One region of the Methylobacterium komagatae genome, then DNA from elsewhere that is predicted to be linked to it. Evidence: predicted binding sites of a transcription regulator. Region 1 holds the regulator's gene; each other region holds the start of a gene.
The links. Region 1 encodes LexA, which represses DNA repair genes until DNA is damaged. Its sites were predicted from a motif close to TGTTCNNNNTGTGTTCNG; they were not measured.
Positions count from the first base shown of each region.

Region 1 (2,262 bases):
CGGTGCCGTGGCGGGCCTCGTCGCCTGCGCACGGCTCATCGACGGAAGGCTGTTTCTCAGCCCTGGCGCGGGCCGGATCGGACGAATGGCAGGCCTCGTCGCACGGGGGATCGTCGGGACACTAACCACCACCCTCGTCGCACAAATCGCGACAGCCCCCTTCGCGACCTATCATTTCCAGACGGTTCAGCCCTTCGGCGTGCTCGGCAACGCCCTGACACTCCCCCTCGTGTCACTGGTGGTGATGCCCTGCGCCGTGCTCGGGACAGTGGCCTATCCCTTCGCCCTCGATCGCCCGGTCTGGTGGGTGATGGGGCAGGCGGTGGCCGGGATGCTCGCCATTTCCGAATGGATTGCCGGTTTCGGACGATCCGTGCTGGTGGTGCCTGCCTTCGGCACCGGGGCGCTGCTGCTGCTGGCGGCGGCACTCCTGCTTGCAACGCTACCCGCCTCACGCCTGCGCCGCTTAGCCCTCCTGCCGGCCCTGGCCGGGCTCGCCCTTGCAGCCTTTCCGCAGCGGCAGGACCTCTACGTCGATCGCCAGGGAACGGGCGCCGCCCTGCGGGGGGTGGACGGACAGCTCACCCTCCTCGGCAAGCCCTCGCGCTTCGTGCTGGAGCAATGGCTGAAAGCCGATGGCGACGATCGCCGCGCCGCCGACCTCCTCGCTATGTCCCCACCAGGCCACTGCGACCGCCTCGGCTGCACCGCCCATCTGCCGGATGGACGGGCGATCGCGCTGGTGAAGGACAGCCGCGCCTTCCCCGAGGACTGCGCCCGCGCGGCCATCGTCATCACAGCGCTGACGGCCCCGTCGGGTTGCGCAGCACCACTCGTCCTCGACCGGCGACGCCTATCCGATCAGGGCGCCGCCTCGCTGAGCCTGAGCGGCGGCTCGATCGCGCCGCTCCACGCCCATGCGTCCGGCCGCCATCCACCTTGGCGCCCCACCCCCGCGGGGAAGCCCGCCGAGGAGACGCCACCGGAGCCGGAACTCCCTCTCGATCAGTAGCGCCGAACGAGACTGACGAGGCGGCCCTGGATCCGCACCCGGTCCGGTCCAAGTACGCGGGTCTCGTAGGCCGGGTTCGCAGCTTCGAGGGCGATGGAGGAGCCGCGCCGACGAAGACGCTTGAGGGTCGCCTCCTCATCGTCGATCAGCGCGACGATGATGTCGCCGGTATTGGCGGTCTCCTGCTTGCGGATGACCACGAGGTCACCGTCGAGGATGCCGGCTTCAACCATCGAATCGCCCCGCACCTCCAGGGCGTAATGCTCGCCACCCGCCAGGAAGTCCGGCGACATGGTGACGGAGTGGCTCTGGTTCTGGATGGCGGCGATGGGCGTGCCCGCCGCGATCCGCCCCATGACGGGGATCGAGACTCCCCGGAATTCCTCGTAGGCCCGCGGCTGAGCCGGAGAAGGGGAAGCAGGGGGCTGCTTGGAGAGACCGCCCTCCACCACGCTCGGAGTGAATCGACGCGGCTCTGGCGCCGAGGCAGCAGCGGCCTCGGCGGCTTCCGGACCACGCCCGAGGGCATCCGGCAGGCGGATCACCTCGATCGCCCGCGCACGATTGGGAAGACGGCGCAGGAAGCCACGCTCCTCCAGGGCGGTGATCAGGCGGTGGATTCCGGATTTCGACTTGAGATCGAGGGCATCCTTCATCTCGTCGAACGAGGGCGGCACCCCACATTCCTGCATCCGCTGCTGGATGAAGCGCAGGAGGTCCAGCTGCTTACGCGTGAGCATGATAGGGTCTCGCAGAATGGCGGCAGGCGCGTTGAAACAAATCGCGAACACGTTAAGCGTTCCGCAAGTGTTCTGCAAGAGACAAGCTTGGCATTAAGGACAGGGGGCGGATTCTCGAAGTCGGCGGCGTGTCATCGCTCATTGGCGTGCCGCCGACTTGGTGGATTCCGGCGGCCAAGCCTCGGATCGTCGGCCGGGCTCACGGCTGCCGGGTGATCAGCACCTCGACACGACGGTTGCGCGCGCGGCCCTCCGGCGTCGCATTGTCGGTGATCGGCTCATCCGCGCCACGCCCGCCGACCGTGATCCGTCCGGTTTCCGACAGGGCAGGGCGGATCAGGGCGGCAACCGCTTCCGCGCGCGCAAGGGACAGCGCCTGATTGTCCCGGAAGGTCCGCGCCGACCGGATCGGTTGATCGTCCGTATAACCCACGATGCGCACTGGCCCCGGTTCGGCCTGAACCACGTCGGCAATCCGGTGCAGGATTCCAAGACTGGCCGGGATGACGT
Region 1 covers NZ_JBHSWN010000001.1:3,543,717-3,545,978, forward strand. The annotation lists partial or broken gene ACFQE0_RS17675 (ComEC/Rec2 family competence protein) at 1-1,012, shown strand, start outside; gene lexA (transcriptional repressor LexA) at 1,006-1,752, opposite strand; gene ACFQE0_RS17685 (OmpA family protein) at 1,952-2,262, opposite strand, start outside.

Region 2 (2,262 bases), 3.5 Mb from region 1:
GGTCGAGGTCCGGCTCAAGCTCATCTGATCGCGCATCAGCGCGACGAGCACCTGATCGGAGGTCGGAGCCTCAGGGTTGCGCCGGGCGGTGACGAGGATCACGTCGGACTGCGACCCGTAGGAGATGACGCTGGCATCCTTGCCGAGGTTGAACAGTTCACCCTCGGCCTCGACGGCGCAGAGGCTGTTGCGCAGATCCCCGCCGATGCCCGCCTCGGTGGTCGAGGACGCGATGAGCAATTGCTCGTTGGCGACCTTGGCCATCAGGCCGCAATGCCAATCGCTCGTGAGCCCATGGGTCACGAGGCTCGCGAGCTTGATGTGGTGCATGGCGAAGACCATCGCCGAGGCGCTGCACGCCTGGCCGAGGGTGCAACACACTTCCGCGATCTGAGCGAGGCCGGCGCCCTCACCACCGTATTGAGTCGGAACCTGGAGGCCGAGCAGCCGCTCCGTCTTGAGGGCGGCGACGGCCTCGGCGGGGAAGCGGCCCTCGCGATCGACCGCATCGGCATGAAGCGCGGCGACCTCGGCAACGCGCTTTGCCCGGCGAGCGAGGTCCGTGCTCACGCGGCGGCTCCCATGGACAGCTTGGTGACCGTCTCGCGGATGATCCGGATGGTCGAGAAGGAGCGACGGTTCAGGAGCGTATCCGGGAACTCGACCTCGAACTTCTCTTCAAGGCCCAGCATCAGCTGCACCGAACCGAAAGAGTCGAGACCCTTCTCGAACAGGTCATCGTCTTCGCTCAAGCTATCGACGATGGGAGACATCGCCTCATTCTGCCGAAGGATGTCCCTGATGACTTCGTCGGAGACCATTGCGATGCCCTCTATTGATGTTGGCACTCATACGCCGCAGATAATGATTGTCAAATCTAGCGATTATCTATCGTAAATTTTGATCTTTTTGCGGCGGCGGCATTAAGCTTTGATTTCGGATTTGGCTTTTGCCTCGTTAGGGCACTCTCGCAGACCTTCACAAATGAATCGTTCCACCAAAGCGCGAGATACGCAGAATCACCCACTAGAGTTGTGGAAGCAGTCACGGTTCGGGGCGCATCCACAGCCATCCACACCAGTCCACAGGCCAAACCGCTGAGTCGTCGTTTGAATCTGGGACCACTCAGGATCCGGTTGAGTTTGTTCTTGTTATGTTCCCATCTCGGAGCATGACCGGACCCAGCGACAATGGCACAGGTGCCGATGAGCCCCCCGAAGTCGGCGAGCGTGGTGAACAACCTTGCACGCCTGAGGGCGGAGCTGTCCGCAAGACATTCCCCCGCGATCCCCGTCATGCCCCTCGGGCTGGCTGCGCTCGACGCTCATCTACCGGGGGGTGGTCTCGTCCTGGGACCTCCTCACGAAATCGTGCCCGCCGAACCCGACGACGCCATCGCCGCCCTGGCTTTCGCCATGGCCCTCTGTGCCCGCCGCCTCGGGGAGGATCCGGGCGAGGCGATGATCGCAGCCGCTTCGGGCCATTCTCTGCCCTATGGCCACGGCCTCGCCTGCCTGGGCCTCGATCCGGGTCGCATCCTGCTGCTGGAGGCGGGAGGAGACCGGGATGTGTTCCGCGCCCTGGAAGCCGCGCTTCACGCGAACTGTCTGTCGGTCCTGATCGGGCTCGTCGGCGAGGGGATGCCCCTCAAGGCGGGGCGACGGCTGCAACTGGCGGCAGAGACGGGCGAACCGCCCCTCCTCCTCGTCTTGCGGCAGGCCGGACTGGGGCTCCCCAACGGAGCCGCCACCCGCTGGCTCGTCTCCGCAGCCCCAGAAGGCCCCGGCCGCTCCGGCGGTCTCCTCGCCCCGCGCTGGCGGGTGCGCCTCGAACGATGCCGCAACGGGCGCGGTGGATCCTGGCTTGTGGAGTGGGACAGTGCCGCGCGTCGTCTGCATCTGCCTGAACGATTGGCCGATGACGCGGCTCAGGCGGGCAGGGCTCGCTCCTGAGGACGGGCCGCACGCCGTCGCCGCCGCTGGTCCAGGCGGCCTGCGCCTCGTCGCCGTCGATGAGCAGGCCCGCGCCCTCGGCCTGCGGCCGGGGGATCTGCTCGGCCGGGTTCGGGCACGGATCGGCGTGCCACTGCGCGTCCACCCCGCCGATCCGGATGCGGATGCCCAGGCGCTGGCCCGGCTCTGCCGCTGGGCGATGCGCTACGCGCCCATCGTCGCGCCTTTCGGGCCTGCCGAAGGGGGCACGGCCTGTTCATCGACATCGAAGGCGCGGCCCATCTGCTGGGTGGGGAAGCGGCGTTGCTCG
Region 2 covers NZ_JBHSWN010000001.1:69,742-72,003, forward strand. The annotation lists gene ACFQE0_RS00325 (acyl-CoA dehydrogenase family protein) at 1-570, opposite strand, end outside; gene ACFQE0_RS00330 (acyl carrier protein) at 567-821, opposite strand; gene ACFQE0_RS00335 (ImuA family protein) at 1,206-1,952, shown strand; gene ACFQE0_RS00340 (DUF6504 family protein) at 2,256-2,262, shown strand, end outside.
Region 2: the regulator LexA is predicted to act here: its motif matches at 1,144-1,161, upstream of ACFQE0_RS00335 (ImuA family protein).

Region 3 (2,262 bases), 2.0 Mb from region 1:
CGACCGGAAATCGTCCGTGTTCAGGGCCATGCGCCCGAATGAGAACCCGAGCCTCCTGCCCGCGAGGCGGACCCGCTGGCCGATCATCTCGGCGTAGGGCCCCTCGCCCCGGAAGCGGTGGCCGAAGCGCGAATCGTTCTCCTTGCCGCCACGCGACTGGCGCAACAGCGCGAGGGCGCGCTCTCGGCGCTCGGGGTAATGCTCCGCGAACCAATCGGCCACGAGATCCTTCACCTCGCCGGGCAGGCGCAGCAGAGCGTGACCGATCCGGCTCGCCCCCTGCGCATGGGCAGCCTCCAACACCGATTCGATCTCGTGATCGGTGAGGCCGGGGATGATCGGCGAGATGTTGACCATGACTGGCACCCCCGCATCCGCCAGGGCGCGCATGGCCGCGAGCCGCTTCTCCGGACGCGGCGCGCGGGGATCGAGCCGCCGGGACAGGGCCGGATCGAGGGTCGGCAGGGAGATCGCGACGAGGGCGAGGTTTCGCGCGGCCATCCTCGAGAGAAGATCGAGGTCGCGCAGCACGAGGTCCGATTTCGTGGTCACGCCCACCGGGTGCCGGGCCTCGTCCAGCACCTCCAGCACGGCCCGGGTGAGGCGGTGCTCCCGCTCGATCGGCTGGTAGGGATCGGTGGCGGTGCCGAGCGCGATGGTCTCCGGCCGGTAGCCCGGTGCCGACAACTCCTTCCGCAGCAGCCGCGCCGCCTCCGGCTTGGTGAAAAGGCGCGATTCGAAGTCGAGCCCTGGAGACAGGCCGAGATAGGCGTGGGTCGGCCGCGCGTAGCAATAGATGCAGCCGTGCTCGCAGCCGCGATACGGGTTGACCGAGCGATCGAAGGGGATATCCGGCGAGGTATTCCGGGCGATGATCGAGGCCGTCCGCTCCGGCCGGACCTCCGTCCGCAGGGGCGCGGGCGCCTCGCTCTCCCAGCCATCATCGAAAGCCTCCCGCCGGGCGGTTTCGAACCGGCCACTCGGATTCGCCGTGGCACCCCGCCCCTTCCGGCCCTCGGGCAGGGGCATGCTCTCGGTCAGGCGAAGGGTGATCGGCGAATCTTGACGCATGAAGCCTCGCTGGCCTTAGGAACATAACACGAACGATTTGAGCGAGTCTGCGGAAAATGCGGGCAAACCGAGAGACTTGCGGCCCGTGGCGCGGGAATAGCGTTTCTCCTCGCGCAAAATCGGGTATGCGCCCCGCATGCTCTCCGCCGTGACCCATTTGGACGATCCGGCCGACCCGGACGCGATCGACCGGCTGGCCGACACGCTCAGCGCCCTCGTGTCGGGCGTGGCGGGCGGCCTCGTCGGCGACGCGATCATCGTCGTGCCCCGTGAGGTCCCCGCCGTGGCGACCGTCGCGGAGGCGACCGGCGCGGTGCTGGTGGTGCATACGGGCAATGATCCCTTCGGCGCCGGCGCGGCGATCGCCCGGCGCGACTGGATCTTCTGCCTCGACGCGGGCGACGTGCCCGCCGAGGGCTGGATCCGCACACTCGATCGGTTCGTCGGCATGGCCAAACCCGAGATCGGGATCGGCCGCCTCGACCGCCCCGAGCCCCTGCGCCGTCTCCGTAACCGCCTCGACAGACTGTTCGGCACGCGGACGATCCGGGCTGGGGACGTGGTGCGGCGGGAGGACCTGTCCGGCCGGACGAAGCGGCTGCGGGTCCGCGCCCTGCATGCGCGGATCGACCGGTCCTGAACTGATCATTGGCCGGGCGAAATCTCTTCTCAGAAACCCGTCAAATGTAATTCTCGCGCGCCTCCCTGGCGGAACAGCCCGAAACTTGCTCAGTTGCCGGCAACGATCAGCGCCAAGCCGGCGGCGCCGCTTTTGGGATGACGCCGATGGAAGCTTCCAACCTGATGGCGCGAAAGTCGGTGGACGACATCGTCGCCGGTGGGGAGGCCGAGTCGCAGACCCTGTCGCGCTCGCTGGGGGCGCTCTCCATCACGGCCATGGGTATCGGCGCCATCATCGGCGCGGGCATCTTCGTGCTCACCGGCACGGCCGCCGCGCAATATGCGGGGCCGGGCATCATGCTCTCCTTCGTGCTGGGCGGCATCGCCTGCGCCTTCGTGGGCCTGTGCTACTCGGAAATGGCCGCGCTGATCCCGGTGGCGGGGTCGAGCTACACCTATACCTATGCGACGCTCGGCGAGTTCTTCGCATGGCTGATCGGGTGGGACCTGATCCTCGAATACGCGATGGGCGCGGCGACCGTAGCGGTCGGCTGGTCGGGCTACGTGACG
Region 3 covers NZ_JBHSWN010000001.1:1,518,001-1,520,262, reverse strand. The annotation lists gene ACFQE0_RS07345 (PA0069 family radical SAM protein) at 1-1,071, opposite strand, end outside; gene ACFQE0_RS07340 (hypothetical protein) at 1,208-1,711, shown strand; gene ACFQE0_RS07335 (amino acid permease) at 1,858-2,262, shown strand, end outside.
Region 3: the regulator LexA is predicted to act here: its motif matches at 1,089-1,106, upstream of ACFQE0_RS07345 (PA0069 family radical SAM protein).